Regions from separate parts of the Streptomyces kryoterrae genome, predicted to be linked through region 3. Evidence: riboswitches for the same ligand, from Rfam matches in the RefSeq annotation. Region 3 holds a riboswitch; each other region holds the start of a gene.
The links. Region 3 has a riboswitch for S-adenosylmethionine ahead of ACW4TU_RS33775 (aminotransferase class V-fold PLP-dependent enzyme). Riboswitches for the same ligand answer to the same signal wherever they lie in the genome.
Positions count from the first base shown of each region.

Region 1: it holds a riboswitch for S-adenosylmethionine, as region 3 does, so the genes downstream of both, ACW4TU_RS43240 (putative leader peptide) here and ACW4TU_RS33775 (aminotransferase class V-fold PLP-dependent enzyme) in region 3, are expected to answer to the same signal.
Region 2: it holds a riboswitch for S-adenosylmethionine, as region 3 does, so the genes downstream of both, thrC (threonine synthase) here and ACW4TU_RS33775 (aminotransferase class V-fold PLP-dependent enzyme) in region 3, are expected to answer to the same signal.

Region 1 is NZ_CM133358.1:9,648,349-9,656,032, reverse strand. Features, by position in the region: gene ACW4TU_RS43250 (amino acid ABC transporter ATP-binding protein) at 1-782, opposite strand, end outside; gene ACW4TU_RS43245 (amino acid ABC transporter permease) at 779-1,810, opposite strand; SAM riboswitch class IV at 2,456-2,565, shown strand; gene ACW4TU_RS43240 (putative leader peptide) at 2,594-2,716, shown strand; gene ACW4TU_RS43235 (ABC transporter substrate-binding protein) at 2,921-4,552, shown strand; gene ACW4TU_RS43230 (ABC transporter permease) at 4,556-5,515, shown strand; gene ACW4TU_RS43225 (ABC transporter permease) at 5,512-6,441, shown strand; gene ACW4TU_RS43220 (dipeptide ABC transporter ATP-binding protein) at 6,438-7,684, shown strand, end outside.
Region 2 is NZ_CM133358.1:4,675,033-4,682,716, forward strand. Features, by position in the region: gene groL (chaperonin GroEL) at 1-1,201, opposite strand, end outside; gene ACW4TU_RS20090 (cold-shock protein) at 1,570-1,776, opposite strand; gene ACW4TU_RS20095 (MoaD/ThiS family protein) at 2,229-2,504, opposite strand; gene thrC (threonine synthase) at 2,626-3,957, opposite strand; SAM riboswitch class I at 3,973-4,119, opposite strand; gene ACW4TU_RS20105 (glucosyl-3-phosphoglycerate synthase) at 4,286-5,230, shown strand; gene ACW4TU_RS20110 (alpha,alpha-trehalose-phosphate synthase (UDP-forming)) at 5,352-6,764, shown strand; gene otsB (trehalose-phosphatase) at 6,772-7,617, opposite strand.
Region 3 is NZ_CM133358.1:7,615,893-7,623,576, reverse strand. Features, by position in the region: gene ACW4TU_RS33785 (rhomboid family intramembrane serine protease) at 1-374, shown strand, start outside; gene ACW4TU_RS33780 (Lrp/AsnC family transcriptional regulator) at 371-652, shown strand; gene ACW4TU_RS33775 (aminotransferase class V-fold PLP-dependent enzyme) at 772-2,148, opposite strand; SAM riboswitch class IV at 2,313-2,430, opposite strand; gene trpD (anthranilate phosphoribosyltransferase) at 2,541-3,605, opposite strand; gene qcrB (cytochrome bc1 complex cytochrome b subunit) at 3,758-5,398, opposite strand; gene qcrA (cytochrome bc1 complex Rieske iron-sulfur subunit) at 5,395-6,453, opposite strand; gene qcrC (cytochrome bc1 complex diheme cytochrome c subunit) at 6,450-7,262, opposite strand; gene ctaE (aa3-type cytochrome oxidase subunit III) at 7,346-7,684, opposite strand, start outside.

The DNA.
Region 1 (7,684 bases), 2.0 Mb from region 3:
AGGACCTTGCTCAGGAAGTCCCTGGTCCGCTCCTGTGTCGGGTGGTCCAACACCTCGGCGGTCGGGCCCTGTTCGACGATCAGGCCGCCGTCCATGAAGACGACCCGGTCGGCGATCTCACGAGCGAAGCCGATCTCGTGGGTGACGATGACGAGGGTGGTGCCACTGCCGGCCAGGTCCTTGATGACGGCCTGCACCTCGCCGACCAGTTCGGGGTCGAGGGCGGAGGTCGGCTCGTCGAAGAGGATGACTCCGGGGCGCAGGGCGAGGGCACGGGCGATGGCCACGCGCTGCTGCTGGCCACCCGACAACTGCCGTGGGTAGGCGGCCACCTTGTCGGCCAGGCCGACGCGGTCCAGGAGTTCCCGGGCGAGTTCGGCGGCCTGCGCCCTGCCGAGCTTCCCGGTAGCCACCGGGGCCGCGGCCACGTTGTCCAGCACGGTCAGGTGCGGGAAGAGGTTGAAGTTCTGGAAGACGAAGCCGATACGGCTGCGCTGGGTGAGGATCGCCCGCTCGCTGAGCTCCTTCAGACGGTCGCCGTGCCTGCGTACGCCGATCAGCTCGCCGTTCACGCTGACATGGCCGATCTCGGGCTTCTCCAGGTGGTTGATCACCCTGAGCAGGGTGGACTTGCCCGAGCCGGACGGGCCGAGGATCACGGTCACCTCGCCGGGCCGCACGGTCAGGTCCACGCCGTTCAGCACCCGGTGAGCGCCGTACCACTTGTGCACATCGTGCACCTCGACGGTGGCGGCCGTGTCGTCGAGTGTCCCGGCGGTCATACGGCGGCCTCCTTGCGGATGCGGGCCCGGAGGTCGGTGACCCCGGTCCGCAGCTTCTGCAACGGCGTCGGCGGCAGGGTGCGGGTGGCGCCCCGGGCGTAGTACCGCTCGACGTAGAACTGGACGACGGACACGATGCTGGTCAGGATCAGGTACCAGACGGTGGCGACCAGCAGCAGCGGCACGATGTCGCCGGGGTAGGTGCTGCCCATGCTCTGCACGCTGCCGAAGAGGTCGAGCAGGGACACGTAGAAGACCAGCGAGGTGCCCTTGATCAGGCCGATCAGCTGGTTGACGTAGTTCGGGGTGATGGAGCGCAGCGCCTGCGGGAAGACGATCTTCGCGAACTGGTAGCGCTTCGGCAGTCCGAGGGCGGAGGCAGCCTCGTGCTGGCCCTGGTCGACGGAGAGAATGCCGCCGCGGACGACCTCTGCCGCGTACGCCGCCTCGTTGAGGCTGAGGCCGACGACGGCGACGACCATGTCGGTGGCGAGCCGCGACTCGTCGAAGGTGAAGAACGCCGGGCCGAAGGGGACGCCCAGGCTCAGCGTCTGGTACAGCGCGCTGAAGTTGTAGAGGAAGAGCAGGACGACGATGAGCGGCACCGAGCGGAACAGCCAGATGTAGATCCAGCTGACGGCGCGCAGTACGGGGCTCCTGGAAAGCCGTGCCAGGGCGAGGAAGATGCCGCCCAGCAGGCCCAACACCGCGCTGTAGAGCGTTACTTCGAGGGTGATGAGCAGGCCGTCGAGGATCGTCGGGCGCAGGAACCAGTACTGGAACCGGTCCCACTGGTAGAAGGGGTTGGTCGCCAGCCCATGGACGATCTGGGCGACCAGTACGAGGACGACGGCCGTGAGGATCCAGCGGCCGGGACGCCGGATCGGGAGGACTCGCTGCGCGGCCGGCGGCCCTGGTGCGGCGGGGCTGTCGGAGGTGTCTCGGGGCTCTGGGGTGTCGGGGCGGGGTATCGCCTCGGCGGGCGGCGCTGATCCGGAGGACACAGCGACGCCGGGAGTTTCGCTCATGGAGGGCTCCAGCGGTTTTGGACACCCAGGACCGCGGAGGGCGGCAGCACCGCGCCGCCCGGGAGCGGCTCGGGGCACGAGACGACACACGGGTACACGCGGAACGGAGGCTGGGCAGGGAGAGGGCACACCGCGAACGCGGTGGTCGTCAGTCAGCGAAAGCCCGGGACTCGGAGGCTCGCAGATTCAGAAACAGGGACTCAGGAAACCGTCAGCCTCGACAGAGGGTGCGGCAAGTGGCCGTACAGAGCGCGCTGTTGACACGGAGCAGGTCGACGGAGCGGTCCGTGCACAGCAGGACGTGGCTGAGGCGCCGCTGTGCGGCCGTCCCATCAGCTGCGTACATCGCTGTCACCATCACTTCTCCGGCCCTGAGGCATCTCGGTCTGCGCCGCAAGTTAGGCATGTCCCGACAAGGGATGTCAATGCGAGTGACCATCAGGTGAGACGACAACTCGGCCACCCTGACCACGAGGTATCGGTATCCGGTGGACCACCCCATGATTCACGATCGGCGTCGGACTGCGGCTTCTCGACCGAGTGCGGTGACGAGCCGCGATTCCGCACAGGTGATTCGCCGCCGCGCGTTGTCAGCCCGCCTCATGACATTGACGAGTCGCGGCGGCGATAGGTAAAATTTCAACTGGCATTGAGTGTCAGCGTCAAGCCCTGGCTAGCTGACCGGCAACCCTCCGACGCGGTGGGGTGCTCCAGGTGAAAGCCCGGCCGGGTCGCCGACCCGGCAAGCGCGTGGCCCCTGGCAGGGGCCCGGGACATGGAGGAATGAGCGTGCGCCACAGCAGCGTCTCGACCCCCTCCGTCGCTGCCGTGGCGGCGCTTTCCCGGTTCTCCCGGCGACGCCACATCGACCTGCAGCGCATCTCCAGTTGTCTGTGTCGCGGCTGACCACGTCCCACAGCTGACTGTCGGCATTCACCGCCGGCACCTCCGGGTTCGAGCCCGCAGCGGACTTTCCCACTTTCCCTTCTGGACCTCTTCCTTCGCCTCTTCACGCGGTGTCGCTGTTTCCTGGGCGCGACTCCGTCTACGCATCTCCATTGGTCCGCACATGCCCGTGCGCGCCGACTTTCGAGTAGGAGAAACCTTTCCGTGACAGCGCATCCGGATTCCCGCCCCGGCCCCGGCCCCCGATGGGCCGCGTTGACCGCACTCCTCACCACCAGCGTGCTGCTGACCTCGTGCTCGTCCGGCGGCGGCAGCAGTTCGAGCGGCGACAGCGGCCGGCCGACGTCCGGCGGCACCCTGTCCTTCGCGGTGGGTTCCGACTCCGGCTGCGTCGATCCCCAGCAGGTCGCCAGCAACGAGACCATCTACTCGCTGCGTCAGATCGTCGACTCCCTGACCGACCAGGACCCGAAGACCGGCAAGATCGTGCCGTGGCTGGCCAAGAGCTGGGACGTCAGCCCGGACACGACGACCTTCACCTTCCACCTGAGATCGGGTGTCACCTTCAGCGACGGGACACCCCTGACGGCGCAGGCGGTCAAGGACAACTTCGACGCGGTGCCGAAGCTCGGCGCCCTGGGGACCCTCGCCCAGGGATACCTGAGCGGCCTGGAGAGCACGACCGTCGTCGACCCGCTCACCGTGCGGGTGAAGTTCGCACAGCCCAACGCCCAGTTCCTGCAGGCCACTTCGACGTTCTCGCTGGGCATCGAGTCCTCGGCGAGCGCGAAGAGGTCCCCGCAGCAGAAGTGCAGCGAGGGAATCGTCGGCAGCGGCCCGTTCACGCTGAAGCAGTACGTGCAGAACCAGTCGATCACCCTGGCCAAGCGCGCCAAGTACGCCTGGGGTTCCTCGCAGTGGAGCAAGGAGGGCGAGGCCTACCTCGACAAGGTGGTGTTCAAGGTCGTACCCGAGGCCGGGGTGCGCACCGGCAGTCTGCAGTCCGGGCAGGTCGACGCGATCAGCAGCGTCGCCAAGGCCAACGAGGCGGCGCTGCAGGGCGGCCAGGTGAACCTGTTGCGACGGGCCAACCCGGGCAACGTGTTCAACCTGGGGCTGAACAACTCCCGCCCCGTGCTGAAGGACGTGAAGGTGCGTCAGGCGATCCTGTTCGCCATCGACCGGCAGCAGATCGTCGACGCCGTGTTCCCGACCGGCACCCAGCCGGCCACCAGCATCCTCGCGCACACCACACCGGACTACACGAACCTCGGTGCGGATCTCACCCACGACGCGGCGAAGGCGAAGTCCCTGCTGGACGCGGCCGGTTGGAAGGCCGGCAGCGACGGCATCCGGACGAGGAACGGCACCAGGCTGAGCCTGAACGTCACCTGGTTCGCCAACGCGGCCACGAACCAGCCCGCACTGGAGCTGATCCAGCAGCAGCTCAAGGACGTCGGCATCGAGATCGTGCTCAAGGAACGGCAGATCACCCAGTTCGCCACGACGCTGCAGGCCGGTGACTTCGACGCGGTGTGGGGCAACATCACCCGCGCCGACCCGGACATCCTGCGCAGCCAGTTCTCCACGAAGCTGGCCAACTTCTACCACCTGCCGGCGAGCCCGCTGGACTCACTGCTGACCCAGCAGGCGGCGACCACCGACGCGGCCAAGCGTGAGCAACTGGTCGACCAGGCACAGCAGTTGATTGTCCAGAACGCCTATGTGGTGCCGGTGGTGGAGCTGCAGACCCAGCTCGGGGTGTCGAAGAAGGTGCACAACCTCGACTTCGAGGCCTCCAGCCGGATCCAGTTGCACGACACCTGGGTCGGATAGGGCATGCGCCGCTATGTGATCAAGCGCGTCGCGCAGGCGCTCGGGGTGCTGTGGGCGGCCTACACGGTCTCGTTCCTGGTGCTGGACCTCCTGCCCGGTGACCCGGTGTCGGCGATGGCCGGCGCCGGGGCGGACTCCGGGCAGGTCGATCCGGCACAGCTCGCCAGGCTCCGGCACGAGTACGGCTTCGACAAGCCGGTGCTGGTGCAGTACGCCGACTATCTCGGCAAGGCGGTGCGCGGGGACTTCGGCGACTCGGTCTCCACCGGCCGTCCGGTGACCTCGACCCTGGGCGACGCGCTGCCGCAGACCCTGGCCCTGACCGGTACGGCGCTGTTGCTCGCGGTGCTCCTCGGCGGCGGTCTCGCGGTGCTGGCGACCTACACCTCACGGCGGTGGCTGCGGCAACTGCTGCTGTCGTTGCCGCCGTTGGGTGTGTCGGTGCCGACCTTCTGGGTGGGACTGCTGCTCGTCGAACTGTTCTCGTTCCGGTTGCGCTGGTTCCCGGCGTTCGGCAACGACGGGTTGCGGGGACTGGTCCTGCCGGCGCTGACGCTGGCGATCCCGACCGGCGCGCTGGTCGCACAGGTGCTGGCCAAGAGCCTGCTCACGGCCCTGGACCAGGCGTATGTGGAGACCGCGCGGGCCAAGGGCTCCGGACCCTGGCGGATTCACCTGCGGCACGCGCTGCGCAACGCGTCACTGCCGGCGCTGACGGTCGTCGGGCTGCTGGCCGGGCAGCTGATCGCCGGTTCGGTGGTCGTGGAGACCGTGTTCTCCCGCGACGGCATCGGCCGGGTGACGGCCGCCGCGGTCACGGCCCAGGACCTCCCGCTGGTGCAGGGGGTCGTGGTGTTCGGGGCGCTCATCTTCGTACTGGCCAATCTGATCGTCGACCTCGTCTATCCGCTTCTCGACCCGCGGATCGTCGTGGCCTCCGGCGGCAAGGGGAGGTTCGCATGAGTCAACAGCCCCTCGTCGACGATGTCGCCACCGGCACCGCGCTCGGCCTGGCGCGTCCGGTCGAGCCCGGCATCGGCCCGAAGACCGGGCGAGGTCGCGAACCTCGGCGCGTCCTGCGGTTCCTCGTGCGCCGGCCCGGTCTGCTGGTGTCGGTTCTCGTGGTGGTCCTCGTGGTGCTGGCCGCTTTCCGGCCGGGTCTGTTCACCTCGCAGGACCCGTTGCGCGGGGTGCCGTCGCAGAACTTCAGCGGCCCGAGCGGCGCACACTGGTTCGGCACCGACGAGCTGGGACGCGATCTGTTCTCGCGGGTGGTGCACGGTGCCCAGCTGTCGTTGAAGGCCACTCTGATAGCGGTGGCGGTCGCCTTCGTGGTCGGCGGTCTGATCGGTCTGGTCGCCGGGTTCGTCGGCCGCTGGGTCGACGACGTGCTGATGCGCTTCGTCGACGTACTGCTGTCGATCCCGGCGCTGTTCCTGTCCCTGGCGCTGGTCACCGCGCTGGGCTACGGGACGGTGAAGGTCGCGGTCGCGGTCGGGGCCGCCAGCGTCGCCGCCTTCGCCCGGGTGACACGCGCGGAGGTGCTGCGGGTGCGGCAGGCGGTCTTCGTGGAGGCGTCCCGCTCGTGCGGGTCCCGCTGGTACTCGGTCCTCGGCCGGCATGTGCTGCCCAACGCGGCGGGCCCGGTGATCGTCCTGGCCACCCTCGACTTCGGCACCTCCGTCCTGGCCGTGTCGTCGCTGAGCTTCCTCGGCTACGGGGCGCCGCCCCCCGCGCCGGAGTGGGGCACGCTGATCGCCGACGGGCGCAACTACCTGGGCAACGCCTGGTGGCTCACCGCACTGCCCGGTCTGGCGATCGCCGCGACCGTGCTGGCAACCAACCGCATCGCGCGAGCGCTGGACGGCGAATGGTCCCGACAGCGATGACCGGCTCCACGAGTGACGACCCCGGAACGGGTGGCAACGTGACGAACGCACGGGAACCGCTGCTGGAGGTGCGAGGCCTGACGGTGTCGTACCGGACCAGAGGCGGCACCGTACCGGCCGTGCGGGGCGTCGACCTCGACGTGTGGCCGGGCCAGGTGACCGCGGTGGTCGGCGAGTCCGGATCCGGCAAGAGCACGACCGCGCACGCGATCGTCCGGCTCCTGGCGGCGAACGGCGGAATCGAGGCCGGGACGGTCCGCTTCGGGCGGCACGACCTCGCCGCGCTGTCGGAGCCGGAGCTGCGGACCGTACGCGGTGCGCAGATCGGCCTGGTGCCCCAGGACCCCACGGTGTCGCTCAACCCGGTCAAACGCATCGGTGAACAGGTCGCCGAGGTGCTGCGCATCCACGGGCTGGCGACCCGCCGCTCCGCCCCGGCGGACGCGATCGCGATCCTGGACCGGGCCGGGCTGCCCGACGCCGCCACCCGTGCCCGGCAGTACCCGCACGAACTGTCCGGGGGGATGCGGCAACGCGCCCTGATCGCCGTCGCCATCGCGGGCAGGCCCAAGCTGATCATCGCGGACGAGCCGACGAGCGCGCTGGACGTCACCGTGCAGCGGGTCATCCTCGACCATCTCCAGCACCTCACCGAGGAGTTGGGCACGGCGGTGCTGCTGGTGACGCACGATCTCGGCGTCGCCGCCGACCGGGCGCAGCGGATCGTCGTCATGTCCGAGGGACGGGTCGTCGAGGCCGGTCCGACCCGTGACATCCTCGGCAGTCCGCAGCACGAGTACACCCGGCGGCTGCTGGCGAGCGCGCCGAGTCTGGCCACCGCACGCCCCCGGGTCACGGTCACGGCCCCGTCCGTTCCCGGGACGGCGCCGCTGGTCGAGGTGCGCAACGCGGTCAAGGAGTTCCGGCTCCCCCGCGCCGCCGGCTCGGCCCGCACGCTGCGCGCGGTCGACGACGTCAGCTTCACCCTCCACCGGGGCCGCACGCTGGCCCTGGTCGGCGAGTCCGGTTCCGGGAAGTCGACCACCGCCCGGCTGGTGCTCCGGCTGACCGACGCGACCTCCGGCCGCATCGTGTTCGACGGCGCCGACGTCACGACCGCGGGCGGGGCGCAGGCAAGGCAGCTGCGCCGCCGGGCCCAGCTCGTCTACCAGAACCCGTACGCCTCGCTGGACCCCCGGTTCTCCATCGGCGAGGTGATCACCGAGCCGCTGCGCGCGTTCAA
Region 2 (7,684 bases), 2.9 Mb from region 3:
CGTTGCGAACGGCGTCCTCGATGCGGTGCTTGCGCTCCTTGAGCTCGACCTCGGTGGCGGCACCGGCCTTGATGACCGCAACACCGCCGGCGAGCTTCGCCAGGCGCTCCTGGAGCTTCTCGCGGTCGTAGTCGCTGTCCGAGTTCTCGATCTCGGCACGGATCTGGTTGACCCGGCCGGCGACCTGGTCGGCAGAGCCGCCGCCGTCGACGATCGTGGTCTCGTCCTTGGTGATGACGACCTTGCGCGCACGGCCCAGGAGGTCCAGGGAGGTGTTCTCGAGCTTGAGACCGACCTCCTCGGAGATGACCTCGCCACCCGTGAGGATCGCGATGTCGTTCAGCATCGCCTTGCGGCGGTCACCGAAGCCCGGAGCCTTGACCGCGACGGACTTGAAGGTCCCGCGGATCTTGTTGACGACCAGGGTCGAGAGCGCCTCGCCCTCCACGTCCTCGGCGATGATCAGCAGCGGCTTGCCCGACTGCATGACCTTCTCCAGGAGCGGGAGCAGGTCCTTGACCGAGGAGATCTTGGAGTTGGCGATGAGGATGTAGGGGTCCTCGAGCGACGACTCCATGCGCTCCATGTCGGTCGCGAAGTACGCCGAGATGTAGCCCTTGTCGAAGCGCATGCCCTCGGTGAGTTCCAGCTCCAGACCGAAGGTCTGGGACTCCTCGACGGTGATGACGCCTTCCTTGCCGACCTTGTCCATCGCCTCGGCGATGAGCTCGCCGATCTGCGTGTCGGCGGCGGAGATGGAGGCGGTCGAAGCGATCTGCTCCTTGGTCTCGACCTCCTTCGCCTGGTCGAGCAGGGCACCGGAGACGGCCTCGACGGCCTTCTCGATACCGCGCTTCAGCGCCATCGGGTTCGCACCCGCGGCCACGTTGCGCAGTCCTTCACGGACCAGCGCCTGGGCCAGGACAGTCGCGGTCGTCGTGCCGTCGCCGGCTACGTCGTCCGTCTTCTTCGCGACTTCCTTGACCAGCTCGGCGCCGATCTTCTCGTACGGGTCCTCGAGCTCGATCTCCTTGGCGATGGAAACACCATCGTTGGTGATCGTGGGGGCGCCCCACTTCTTCTCGAGGACGACGTTTCGGCCCTTGGGGCCGAGGGTGACCTTGACGGCGTCGGCGAGCTGGTTCATCCCGCGCTCGAGACCGCGCCGTGCCTCCTCGTTGAACGCGATGATCTTGGCCATGTGAAGTGGTCCTCCCGGACAGGGGTGGATGCTCCGGACCGCGCTGGCGCCCGCGACGGACGGCCTGCCTGCCTCGGTGATTCCTTGCACCACCTGGCCTGCGGGCCTCACCCACTCGGTCCTTCGGTAGCACTCTCACCTTCAGAGTGCTAACGCCAATGATTAGCACTCGCCCCTGCCGAGTGCAAGCCGCTCTCGAAGATCCGCAGGTGAACAGGGGGGCGCCTACGGGCCGGTAGCCACGCCGACAGCCACGGAGACAGACATGCCGATGGGCCCGCACCCCGTGAGGTCCCACGAGGTACGAGCCCATCGAATCCTTCAACGAAGGAAGAAGAACGTCGCTTGCGGTGCGCCGGCGCGTTGCTTCAGCTGGTCGCCAGACGGACCATGTCCGCCTGCGGCCCCTTCTGGCCCTGCGAGATCTCGAAATCGACCCGCTGACCTTCCTCGAGGGTGCGGTAGCCGTCCATCTGAATCGCGCTGTAGTGGACGAAAACATCCGCACCACCGTCGACCGCGATGAAGCCGTACCCCTTCTCCGCGTTGAACCACTTGACGGTGCCCTGAGCCATGCCTAACTCCCCTATTACTGGCCCTTGCACGGATCCGCACTTCGCGAATCCGGGTCAGACCTCACCCCCCCAACCGGTGGAGGTGTGCGCCGGAACGCGTCGACCGCGGCCGAATGTATCTGTCCAACTGCCCTCTGCAACAGGTCAATCGGACGAGAAATCCGGGCACACCAGGTCAGTAAATATGCGGAGAATTCACGCGGATTCAGGGCAAGCCGGGCCCCACAAAGTGAACAAAAAACGCAAAAGGCCTGCACACTTTGGCTACTTCTCGTTGGGTGCACGGCAGGAATTAATACGCGTGTGACGAGCGAAGTGGTGCGGCTTCCCCAACTGTACCGCGCTCAACCATACAGAATTGCCCCCTCCGCTTCTCTTACGGAGGGGGCAATTCGATGAACTCTCGGTAATCGATGTTACCGACGGTTACTACTGGCGGGTATCAACGGGTCTCAGCCGCCGGCGACGGCCGGGATGATCGACACACCCGCACCGTCCGGCGTCGCCGTCTCCAGCCCCTGCTCGAAGCGGACGTCGTCGTCGTTGACGTACACGTTGACGAAGCGCCGCAGCTTCCCCTGATCGTCGAGCACCCGGGCGGCGATCCCGGTGTGGTTCTTCTCCAGATCGGCGATCACTTCGCCGAGGGTCCCACCCTCGGCAGCCACCTCGGCCTGCCCGCCGGTGTAGGTACGCAGGATGGTGGGGATGCGGACACTGACGCTCACGATGAAACCTCCGGTCAAGGGATACGGGCTCAGGGGCGCGGGGCTGTGCCGCATGTGCGGCTACCGCCGCGTGGGCGCGACCGGCCCCCACGGCCCCACGGCCCCGCGGACGAACAACGACCTACTGACCAAGCCCAGCTTCCCGGAACGACTCAAGGCTGGGCCGAATCGTCGCGGTCAACCCGGTATCGGCCACCGCGTCCAGCGTCTTGAGACCGTCACCGGTGTTGAGCACGACGGTCGTGAGGGTCGGGTCCAGCAGGCCGTTCTCGATCAGCTTCTTCGCGACACCCACGGTCACACCACCGGCGGTCTCCGCGAAGATCCCCTCCGTACGCGCGAGCAGGCGAATCGCGTCGACGACCTGCTCGTCGTTCACGTCCTCCACCGCCCCGCCCGTCCGCCGCGCGATGTCCAGCACGTACGGCCCGTCCGCCGGGTTGCCGATCGCCAGCGACTTGGCGATGGTGTTGGGCTTCTGCGGCCGTACGACGTCGTGCCCGGCCTTGAAGGCCACGGACACCGGTGAGCAGCCCTCCGCCTGGGCGCCGAAGATCTTGTACGGCTTGTCGGCGACCAGCCCGAGCTTGATCAGCTCCTGGAGACCCTTGTCGATCTTCGTGAGCTGCGACCCGGAGGCGATGGGCACGACGAGCTGGTCGGGCAGCTGCCAGCCGAGCTGCTCGCAGATCTCGTACGCCAGGGTCTTGCTTCCCTCCGCGTAGTACGGGCGCAGGTTGACGTTGACGAAGCCCCAGCCCTCGCCGGCCGGGTCGCCGATCAGCTCGGAGCAGAAGCGGTTCACGTCGTCGTAGTTGCCCTCGATGCCGATGAGCTCGCCGCCGTACACCGCGGCCATGACGACCTTGCCCTGCTCCAGGTCGTGCGGGATGAACACGCAGGAGCGGAAACCGGCCCGGGCGGCGGCGGCGCCGACGGCACCGGCCAGGTTGCCCGTGGAGGAGCAGGACAGGGTGGTGAAGTCGAAGGCGCGCGCGGCCTCGATGGCCTGGGCGACGACCCGGTCCTTGAAGGAGTGGGTCGGGTTGCCGGAGTCGTCCTTGACGAAGAGCTTGCCGGGGTCGACACCCAGCTCGCGGCCGAGGTTGTCGGCCTTGACGAGCTTGGTCCAGCCGGGGTTGATGTTCGGCTTCTCGGCGACGTTCGCGGGGACGGGCAGAAGGGGCGCGTAGCGCCAGATGTTCGCGGGTCCCGCTTCGATGCGCTTGCGGAGTTCCTCGGTGTCGGCCGCCGAATGGATGCCGAAGTCGTAGGCGATCTCCAGCGGGCCGAAACACTCCTCGCAGGCGAACACCGGACCGAGGGGGACCCGGTGGCCGCATTCGCGGCAGGAGAGCGCCACGGCGGGACCGAGATCGACAGGGGTGACGGAGTCAGTGGTGACGGAGCCGGAAGTGGTGCTCTCGGTGCTCAGAGCAGTTTGCGCAGCCATGGAGGCGAAGCCCTTTCCTCATCTTCCTCACGACGCGTTTCGCCATGAGACGGATTTGGCACCTTCCCGAGCCGGGAGCCTCGCCACATGACTGCGACAAGATCGGCTGGAGGGTTGCCGGGGCTTCATCGGGCCGTATCCCTCTGCCCCTCTGGATGAGCGGTATGAAGTTGTGAGGTTGTGAACGCCGATGACCTCGGACATGCGATGGTCACCCGCGTTGTTCAAGACTGTAACCGAAGGCTTGGATGGTGGTGGGAGCCGTCCGAACCGCGAGATAGAAGATCGCTCGCGCTTCCCCCCATGGAACGTAAGGGAGAGCCGCAACGTGCTGGAAGACGTCGAGCGCTGGCTGAACACCCGCTCCTGGTCCGTTGGCGACCGCCCGCTGAAGAAGATCCTCGCCGCGAAGCGTTCCTCGAACGCCACGGTGAGTGTCGTACTGCCCGCGCTCAACGAGGAGGAGACGGTAGGCGAGATCGTCGCCGTCATCCGCCGCGACCTGATGCTGAAGGTCCCGCTCGTCGACGAGATCGTCGTCATCGACTCGGGGTCGACCGACCGCACCTCCGAGGTGGCCGCCGCGGCGGGCGCCCGGGTCGTCCACCGCGACGACATACTGCCGCGCATCCCGGCCGTGCCGGGCAAGGGCGAGGTGCTGTGGCGCTCGCTCCTGGTCACCAGCGGGGACATCGTCTGTTTCATCGACGCGGACCTGAAGGAGTTCTCGTCGGACTTCGTCTCCGGGATCGTGGGCCCGCTGCTCACGGACCCCGGTGTCGACCTCGTCAAGGCGATGTACGACCGCCCGCTCGGCCAGGCGGCCGGCCAGGGCGGCCGCGTGACGGAACTCATGGCCCGCCCCCTGCTCAACATGCACTGGCCGCAGCTGGCCGGCTTCGTCCAGCCGCTCGGCGGCGAGTACGCGGCCCGCCGCTCGCTCCTCGAACAGCTCCCGTTCCCCGTCGGCTACGGCGTGGAGCTGGGCATGCTGATCGACTCCCTGCACCTGGTGGGCCTGGACGCGCTGGCACAGGTCGACGTGGGTGTGCGCAAGCACCGCCACCAGGACGGCCGGGCCCTGGGCCGGATGTCCGCCGCGATCTACCGCACCGCGCAGCTCCGGCTGGCCCGGGGCCATCTGATCCGCCCCTCGATCACCCAGTTCGAGCGCGGAGAGGACGGTTTCGAGCCGCGTACGTACTCGGTGGACACGGAGGAACGGCCGCCGATGGTGGACGTCGCGGAGTACGCGAGGAGGAAGGCCGCTTAGGCCGGCACAGGTTCCGTACGGGCTCTGAACGGGCTCTGAACGGGTTCTGTGCGGGTTTGTATACGGCCGGGGCGTACGTGTGTACGTTTGAGTGTTTCCGGGCCGGGCTAGGTTGAGGCGTATGGCTTCGACGCAGGGTGTGCAGGGTACGCAGGGTTCCTACCGAGTGCTGGTCGCGTCCAACCGCGGCCCGGTCACGTACGAGATCCGTGAGGACGGTTCCCTGCACGCCCGGCGCGGCGGTGGCGGGCTGGTCTCCGGTCTGTCGGCGATCGGGTCGGACGCGGACTCCCTGTGGGTCTGCTCGGCCCTCGGCGACGGCGACCGCGAGGCCGTGCGGCGCGGGGAGGGCGAGGCGGGCGTACGGATGCTCGCGATCCCGGCGGACGTGCACGAGGACGCGTACAACGGCATCGCCAACTCGGTGCTGTGGTTCGTGAACCACATGCTGTACCAGACCCCGCTGGAGCCGGTCTTCGACGCGGAGTTCCGGCGCCAGTGGGCGTCGTACGAGGCCTACAACCGCGCGTTCGCCCAGGCACTGGCGGCCGAGGCGGCCGAGGGCGCGTCGGTGGTCGTCCAGGACTACCACCTGAGCCTGGTCCCGGGCATGCTGCGCGAACTGCGCCCCGACCTGCGTATCGGCCACTTCTCGCACACGCCGTGGGCACCGGCGGACTACTTCCGGATGCTGCCGTACGACATCTCCGAGCAGCTCCTGCGCGGCATGCTCGGCGCGGACCGCCTCGGCTTCCTCACCCGGCGGTGGGCCGACGCGTTCACCGCCTGCTGTACGGACCTGGTCGGCGGGGTCGGTGACACGCGGATCGGGGTGCACGGGCTGGGCGCGGACGCGGACTTCCTGCGCAGGCGCGCGCACGAACCGGACGTCGAGGAGCGGATGGCCGGGTTGCGGGCGGAGATCGGCGGGGTCGACCGCAGGACGATCGTGCGGGTGGACCGTACCGAGCTGTCGAAGAACATCGTGCGGGGGCTGCTGGCCTACCGGCAGCTGCTGGAGGACCGTCCGCAGTGGCGGGAGCGGGTCGTGCATGTGGCGTTCGCCTACCCCTCCCGGCAGGATCTCGCCGTCTACCGCGACTACACGGCCGAGGTGCAGCGGGTGGCGGACACCATCAACAAGGAGTACGGAACAGCGACCTGGACGCCGGTCGTCCTCCACGTCAAGGACGACTTCGCCCGCTCCCTGGCCGCCTACCGCCTCGCCGACGTGGCCCTCGTCAACCCCATCCGCGACGGTATGAACCTGGTGGCCAAGGAGATCCCGGTGGTCTCCGACGAGGGGTGCGCGCTGGTGCTGTCACGGGAGGCGGGGGCGTACGAGGAGCTGGGCGAGGACGCGATCGTGGTGAACCCGTACGACGTGTCGCAGACCGCGCGGGCGCTGGAGGAGGCCCTGAACATGGGGGCCGGCGAACGCGCGGAGCGCACGAAGCGGCTGGCCGCGGCGGCGACCGCGCTCCCGCCGGCCCAGTGGTTCCTGGACCAGCTGAACGCGCTCAACGACGAATGACCAATGCCTAACGACTGACGACGGCCTGCCCGAGGACGTGGAGCAGGTGTACGACGCCGGCGGGGCCGTCGACGACAAGGTCGGCGCGCTCCGCCAGTTCCGTCACCGCCTCGGTGCTGTTGCCGCTGCACACCAGGAGCCCCGGGACGCCGTTCTGGCGGAGCTTCTCCACCGCCGCGAACGCCGGGAGGTCGCCGAGGTCGTCGCCGGCGTAGAGGACCGAGGTGGCGCCGGTCTCGCGGACGTACTCCTCCAGGGCGACGCCCTTGTCCATGCCGGGTGGGCGCAGCTCCAGCACGAGGCGCCCGGGTTCGACGATCAGGCCGTGCCTGGTCGCCAGGTCGGCGAGGGGCTCGCGCAGGGCCTCGAACGCGGCCTGCGGGTCCGCCGCGCGCCGCGTGTGCACGGCGACGGCCCGGCCCTTCTCCTCGATCCACGTGCCCTGCCAGGCGCCGAACCGTTCGAGGAATCCGGGCAGTTCGGCACGGACGGCGGCGACGCCGGGGTGCGGGGCGGGGGCGCTGACCGTGCCGGTCACGGCGTCCCAGCGTTCGGTGCCGTAGTGGCCCAGGACGACGAGGTGCTCCAGACCGGGCACGCCCGCGAAACCGCCGTGCCGGACCGCGACACCGGCGGGGCGTCCGGTGAGGACGGCGACGGAGGCGACGCTGGGGGCGAGGGCGACGAGGGCGGGGATGGTGTCGGGGTGGGCGCGGGCCTGCTCGGGGTCGGCCACGATAGGAGCGAGGGTCCCGTCGAAGTCGAGGACGACGACGGCACCGGCAGGCTGAGAGAGGACGGCGTCAAGCCCGTCCCGGCCGGCCTGCGTCAGGGGCGTAGGCAGGGAGTCCATGGGTTAGACCCTATCGGCCGACCCGCATTATTCAGCCCGTCCGGCGTTTGAGGACGAGGCCCGTTCA
Region 3 (7,684 bases):
GCTGCGGCTACCTCGCCCTGCTGGGGTACGCCGCGGCCAACGCGGGCTCGCAGCAGACGCTGGTGGGGGCGTCCGGCGCGATCTCGGCGATCCTGGGCGCGTTCCTGTACCTGTTCCCCGGCGCCCGCGTCACGAGCCTCTTCCCGTTCCTCTTCTTCCTCCCGCTGCGCTTCCCGGCCTGGCTGACCCTGCCGTTCTGGGCGGCCCTCCAGTGGGTGGCGGCGGGCCGGGCGTCCTCCGGGCCCGGGGTGGCGTATCTGGCGCACGTGGTGGGGTTCGGGCTGGGCTTCGCCTACGCGTGGGTGCGATATCGGCGTACCACTAGAGTGAGGTCCGCCCCAGCGCCGGCCACCGAGGGAGAGAACCAGCCGTGATCACCGCGATCGTGCTCATCAAGACCAGCGTGGACCGGATCCCCGAGATCGCGGAGTCGATCGCCGCACTGGACAGCGTGAGCGAGGTCTTCTCCGTCACCGGCACGTACGACCTGATCGCGATGGTCCGCGTCAAGGCCCACGAGGACCTGGCGGAGATCATCCCCGGCAGCATCAGCAAGATCCCGGGCGTGGAGGCGACGGACACCCACGTGGCGTTCCGCACGTACTCCCAGCACGACCTGGAAGCGGCGTTCGCGATCGGCCTGGACAGCTGAGGACGTTCAGCCCTGAAATCCAGCCCCCGCCGGCAAAAATCCAGCCCCTCCGGCGCTTGAGGAGCGGGAGTCCGGGGGCAGAGCCCCCGGGATGGGACGGGTAAGGACGGCGGGGGCGATCAAACCGCCGGCACGCAGCGCCCGTCCTCGGTCCGGTACTGCCACCGGGCCCCGTCCCGCACAAGCTCCTTCACCGCACCCACGAACCGCTCGACGTGCTCATCAGGCGTCCCCGCCCCGAAGCTCACCCGAATCGCGTTGAGCGACTTCTCGCCGGGAGCGGCCTCGGGGGCCCCGCACTCCCCCTGCGTCTGCGGGTCACTGCCCAGCAGCGTCCGCACCAGCGGATGCGCGCAGAACAGCCCGTCCCGCACCCCGATCCCGTACTCCGCGGAGAGCGCCGCGGCGAAGTGCGAGCTGTTCCAGCCCTCGACGACGAACGAGATGACGCCGACGCGCGGAGCCTCGTCGCCGAACAGCGAGAGCACCCTGACCTCGGGCACCTCCGCCAGCCCCGCCCGCACGGTGTCGATCAGGTGCTGCTCGCGGGCCACGAGCGTGTCGAAGCCGGCCTCCGTGAGGGCCTTGCAGGCGGCGGCGATCGAGTAGGCGCCGATGACGTTCGGCGAGCCGGCCTCGTGCCGGGCGGCGGTGTCGTGCCACTCCACGTCCACTCCCCCGTCCGTGCGCCGCGTGACCTTGCGGCTGGCGCCGCCACCGGCGAGGTACGGGTCGGCGGCGCGCAGCCAGTCGGCGCGGCCGGCGAGGACGCCGGAGCCGAAGGGCGCGTACAGCTTGTGGCCGGAGAAGGCGACCCAGTCGACGTCCAGGTCCTGGACGGAGACCGGGTGGTGCGGGGCCAGCTGGGCTGCGTCCAGGACGATCCGGGCACCGTGCGCGTGAGCGGCGTCGGCCAGCTCCCGTACGGGCCACAGCTCGCCGGTGACGTTGGAGGCGCCGGTGACGCAGACGAGGGCCGGGCCCTGACCCTCTTGAATGGATGCAGTGCGGGCGGCGAGGGCCTCCCGCAGGGTCGCCACGGCCTGCTGGGGGGTGCGCGGGGCGTTGAGGTAGGTGACCTGGGCGTCCCGCCAGGGCAGCAGGGAGGCGTGGTGCTCGGTCTCGAAGACGAAGACCTGGCAGCCGGCGGGAAGGGCGGCGGCGAGGAGGTTGAGGGAGTCGGTGGTGGACCGGGTGAAGATCAGCTGGTCGTCGGCACGGCAGTCCAGGAACTCGGTGACCGTCCTGCGGGCGTTCTCGAAGAGGTCCGTCGACAGCTGGGAGAGGTAGCCGGCCCCCCGGTGCACGCTGCCGTAGTAGGGCGCGTACGCGGCCACGTCGTCCCAGACCCGCTGGAGCGCGGGGGCGCTGGCGGCGTAGTCGAGCGCGGCGTAGGTGACTTCGCCGCCCGTCACGAGCGGGACGGTGACATCTCGTCCCAGAACGGGCAGCGGAGTACAAACGGACTGCTCGGCGGCAACGGTGGAGACAGACATGGCGAACTCCCGTGAGAAGCAAGAGGAATCGCTGTGCGAGCGGACATGGCTCAGCACAGGAAAAGGGTGAAAAGGGTGCGCGGAGGCGGGGCTCGGCAGCCCTATCGCATTCGCTTGCTCACGGAGGACTCCCTCGTACGACCAGGACCCCTGGTGTCGAGAGGGGCCCGCGCTTGCCGTAAGCCTTGCTGCCTACGGCCTGGTCTTCATCCCGGGGCACCCCGCCACGGACGGAGGGTTGCCGGACAGTCGGCCGGGGCCTCATGACTGTCACTCATGACCTGGCACAGAACGTAACCGAAGTGATCGACGTCCCGCAACCCATGTCCGGATCGCGGGACGCCCATGCCCGAAGAAGCGAAGACGCGAAGACGCGAAGACGCAGGGAACGTCTACGCGTTGCTGACCGCCGCCCACCGCTCCAGCGTCCGCTTCGCCGCACCGGAGTCGACGGATTCGGCCGCCTTCACCATCCCGGCGCCGATCTGTTCGGCCAGCGAGCCCGGCCCCGGGTCCAGCGCCACCAGCGCCGCCGCCGAGTTGAGCAGCACGGCATCCCGTACGGGCCCGGTCTCACCGTCCAGCAGTCGCCGGGCGACCGCCGCGTTGTAGGCGGCGTCACCGCCGCGCAGGGCCTCGATCGGGACCAGCTCGATGCCGACGTCGCGCGGGTCGAAGGCCTCCTCCGTCACCTTGCCGTCCCGGACGACCCACACCCGGGAGGTGGCGGTGATCGTCAGCTCGTCGAGGCCGTCGTCGCCCCGGAACACCAGGGAGGAGTTGCCGCGTTCGGCGAAGACACCGGCGACGATGGGGGCCATCCGGGGATCGGCGACCCCGACCGCCTGCGCCCTGACCTTGGCCGGGTTGGTCAGCGGGCCCAGGATGTTGAAGACCGTGCGGATGCCCAACTGGCCGCGTGCGGCGCCCACATGACGCATCGCCGGATGGAACCTGGCCGCGAAGCAGAAGGTGATCCCGGCCTCCTCCGCCACCTCGGCCACCCGCTTCGGCGTCAGCTCCAGATTGACCCCGAGCTGCCCCAGTACGTCCGACGCCCCCGAGGCCGAGGAGGCCGCCCGGTTGCCGTGCTTGACGACCTTGGCGCCCGTGCCGGCGATGACGATCGCCGACATGGTGGAGATGTTCACCGTGTTGGCGCCGTCGCCGCCGGTGCCGACGATGTCGACGGTTCGCCCCGGCACCTCGATCACGTTGGCGTGCTCGTACATCGCCTGGACGAACCCGGTGATCTCCTCGACGGTCTCGCCCTTGGCCCGCAGCGCCACCACGAACCCGGCGATCTGCGCGTCGGTCGCCTCGCCGCCCATGATCAGGTTCATCGCCCAGGCGGTGTCGGCGGCGCTCAGGTCATGGCCGTCGAGCAGGCCGTTCAGCACGCGGGGCCAGGAACGGACCGCCGCGGTATCGCCTCCGGCGGGGTTCACAGCGCTCATCTGCCGCTCCTGGGTCGGTCCCGGCGGGACTCCGCGGGGACTTCTGGTGGAATGGGAACACCCTATCCAGCCCGGCGGCACGGCGAAGGGCCCCGTCCGATGTACGGACGGGGCCCTTCTGCCGTTCTACCGTGTGTGGCGAAGCGAGGTGATCAGTGGTGGCCGTGGCCGCTCGTGATCTCCTTGTACTCCTCGGTTGTCGGCTTGGCGATCTGGCTGTCCTCGCCGTAGTACGACTTGCTGAGCTTGGCGCGCAGCTTCTCCGCGCCCTTCACCTTGCGCTCGACACCGTTCTCGTCGACCGTCGCGCCGATCATGGCCGGCTCGTACTGCTCGTGCGCGGTGAGCGTGTGCAGGGCCTCCTGGCTGAGCGGCTCGTGCACCTCGATGAACTCACCGTGCGGCAGGCGCTTGATGATGCCCGACTCGCGGCCGTGCAGCACCTTGTCCCTGTCGCGGCGCTGGAGGCCGAGGCAGATCCGCTTGGTGGCGATGAACGCGAGGACCGGGGCGACGAAGAAGGCGACCCGTACGAACCAGGTGATCGCGTTGATCGACAGGTGGAAGTGGGTGGCCCAGAGGTCGTTTCCACCACCGATCAGCAGCACCAGGTACCAGGTGATCCACGCGACGCCGAAGGCCGTACGCGTCGGCACGTTGCGCGGGCGGTCCAGGATGTGGTGCTCGCGCTTGTCGCCGGTGACCCAGGACTCGATGAACGGGTAGACCGCGATCGCGACCAGGACCAACGGGAAGACGATCAGCGGGATGAACACGCCCAGGACGAGCGTGTGACCCCAGAAGTTGATCTCCCAGCCCGGCATGACCCGGATCAGGCCCTCGGAGAAGCCCATGTACCAGTCGGGCTGGGCGCCCGTCGACACCTGGTCCGGACGGTAGGGGCCCATGGCCCAGATCGGGTTGATCGAGGCGATGGCCGCGATGACCGCGATGACACCGAAGACCAGGAAGAAGAAGCCTCCGGCCTTGGCCATGTAGACCGGCAGCAGCGGCATGCCGACGACGTTGTTGTTCGTCTTTCCGGGGCCCGCGAACTGCGTGTGCTTGTGGTAGAAGACCAGGATCAGGTGCGCCACCATCAGGCCGAGCATGATGCCCGGCAGCAGCAGGACGTGGACCGAGTAGAACCGGGCCACGAAGTCGCCGCCGGGGAACTCCCCGCCGAACAGGAAGAACGACAGGTAGGTGCCCACGACCGGCACGGACAGGACCGCGCCCTCCATGAAGCGCACACCGGTGCCGGAGAGCAGGTCGTCCGGGAGCGAGTAGCCGGTGAACCCGGTGAACATGCCCAGGACGAACAGCAGGAACCCGAACAGCCAGTTGACCTCACGGGGCTTGCGGAACGCACCCGTGAAGAACACGCGCATCATGTGCACGAACATGCCGGCGAGGAAGATCAGCGCCGCCCAGTGGTGGATCTGCCGGATCAGCAGACCACCGCGCACATCGAAGGAGATGTGCATGGTCGAGTTGAACGCCTCGGACATCAGCTGGCCCTGCAGCGGGATGTAGCTGCCGTGGTACTCCACCTCGTTCATCGACGGGTGGAAGAACAGCGTCAGATACACACCCGTGAGGATGATGATGATGAAGCTGTACATGCAGACTTCGCCGAGCATGAACGACCAGTGGTCGGGGAAGATCTTGCGCATGTTGGTCTTGGCGAGGGAGTAGATCCCCAGCCGGCCGTCGGCCCAGTCGGCGACCCGCTCACCGGCGGGCGCCTTCTCGCGCGACGAACGCGTGTCCGTTTTTGCCGTAGTACTCATCCGCGCTCCCAGAAGGCAGGACCGACGGGCTCGGAGAAGTCGCCGAGCGCCTCAAGGTAGCCCTCGTCGTTCACGCCGATGCGCAGCTGCGGCAGGGCGTGACCGGCGGGGCCGAAGATCACCCGGGCGCCGTCGGAGAGGTCGAAGGTGGACTGGTGGCAGGGGCAGAGCACGTGGTGCGTCTGCTGCTCGTACAGGGAGATCGGGCAACCGACGTGGGTGCAGATCTTCGAGTACGCCACGATGCCCTCGTGGGACCACTCGAGCTCGCGCTTGTCCTTGATGTTGTCCGGCTGGATACGGACGATCATCAGGGCGGACTTGGCGATCTCGGTCTGGAACTCGTGGTCGTCCTCCTCCAGGCCGTCGGGCTTGGCGAAGGTGAGCGAACCGACCGCGATGTCCGAGGCGCGGAGCGGCTCGTTCGTGTTCATGTTGACGAGCAGCTTGCCCTTGGACCACAGGGTGTGGCGCAGCTTCGTGCCGGGCAGCGTGCCGAGGTCGCGCAGCAGCATGACGCCGGAGAGCGGGAACAGGGCCAGCGCGCCGAACATCGTGTTGCGGACCAGCTTGCGCCGGCCGATCGCGGACTCCTTGGCGCCCTGCTTGAAGTCGGCCAGGACCTTCGCCTTGACCTCGGGCGGCGCGGAGATCGCGTGCCGCTCGTCGACGAGCTCCTCGTCGGACATCAGGGTGCGGGCCCAGTGGACCGCGCCCGCGCCGATCAGGAAGAGCGCCAGGCCGAGGGACACGCCCAGCGCGAAGTTCAGCGCGCTGAGGTGCCCGATCGGGAAGACGTAGATGGCCCTGTCGACCGGGATCGCCACGTACGAGACGATGAAGGCGACGGTGGCCACCATCGACAGCGTGAACAGGAAGGCGATCGCACGCTCGGACCGCTTGGCGGCCCGCTCGTCGATGTCCTGGACGCGGTGTTCGTGGGGCGGCAGCCCCGGGTCCGCGAACGGGTTCTTCTCGTCCGCGACGCCGGCGACACCGTGCTCGTTCTCCTGCTCAGCGGGCAGGTTCTCTTCTGAAATGTCTTGGCTACTCATGACTTCTTGGCCTTTGCGGTCCGAGCGGCGACCCAAACGGCGACCGCGATGAGCGCTCCGAGGCCGAAGATCCAGGCGAACAGGCCTTCACTGACCGGTCCGAGACCGCCCAGGCCGAGACCGCCGGGCTCCACGGTGTCCTCGCCGTTGACCGCGTCGAGGTACGCGATGATGTCCTTCTTGTTCTTCTCCGACAGCGTCGTGTCGGGGAAGGACGGCATGTTCTGCGGGCCGGTCTGCATGGCCTCGTAGATGTGCTTCGGGTCGACACCCTCAAGGTCCGGGGCGAACTTGCCGTGCGTGAGCGCACCGCCCTTGCCGGTGAAGTTGTGGCACTGGGCGCAGTTGGTGCGGAAGAGCTCGCCACCCTTGGCGATGTCCGCGCCGTCGGGGCCGTACTGCTCCTCGGTGGGCACGGACGGACCGGCGCCCAGCGACGCGATGTACGCCGCGAGCTGGTCGATCTGGGCCTGCGAGTAGATGTTCCTCTTCTTCGGGATCTGCGCGCCCTGCGAGGTCGCGGCCGGCATGCGGCCGGTCGCCACCTGGAAGTCGACCGCCGCGGCGCCGACGCCCACCAGGCTCGGACCGTCGGAGGACCCCTTGCCGCCGGTGCCGTGGCAGCTGGCGCAGCCCACGGAGTACAGCCGCTGCCCCTCCGTGATGGTGAGGGACTGAGCGGTTTCATCGGCCTTCGCCTGGCCCGTAGGCGCGACAGCGGAGTACAGCCCCCCGATGGCCGCCAGCGCGATGAGTAGGACGACGACCGCCGCCATCGGATGGCGTCGTCGTGCGGAGAGCTTTTTCACGGATTACCCCGGTGTCAGGATCTTCAGCGTCGAGTCTTCTGGAGGTGTCGGGCGGACCCGATGTGAGGATCGGGCGGGCCCGGCTACTTGATCATGTAGATCGTGGCGAAGAGCCCGATCCAGACGACGTCGACGAAGTGCCAGTAGTAGGACACGACGATCGCGGCGGTCGCCTGCTCATGGGTGAACCTTCGCGCCGCGTACGTCCTGCCGAGGACGAACAGGAACGCGATGAGACCGCCCGTCACATGCATGCCGTGGAAGCCGGTGGTCAGGTAGAACACCGAGCCGTACGGGTCGGAGGAGAGCGAGAGCCCGTCCTTCTTGACCAGCTCGGTGTACTCGAAGATCTGACCGCCGACGAAGATCGCACCCATGACAAAGGTGACGATGAACCACATCCGGAGCTTCTTCACGTCACC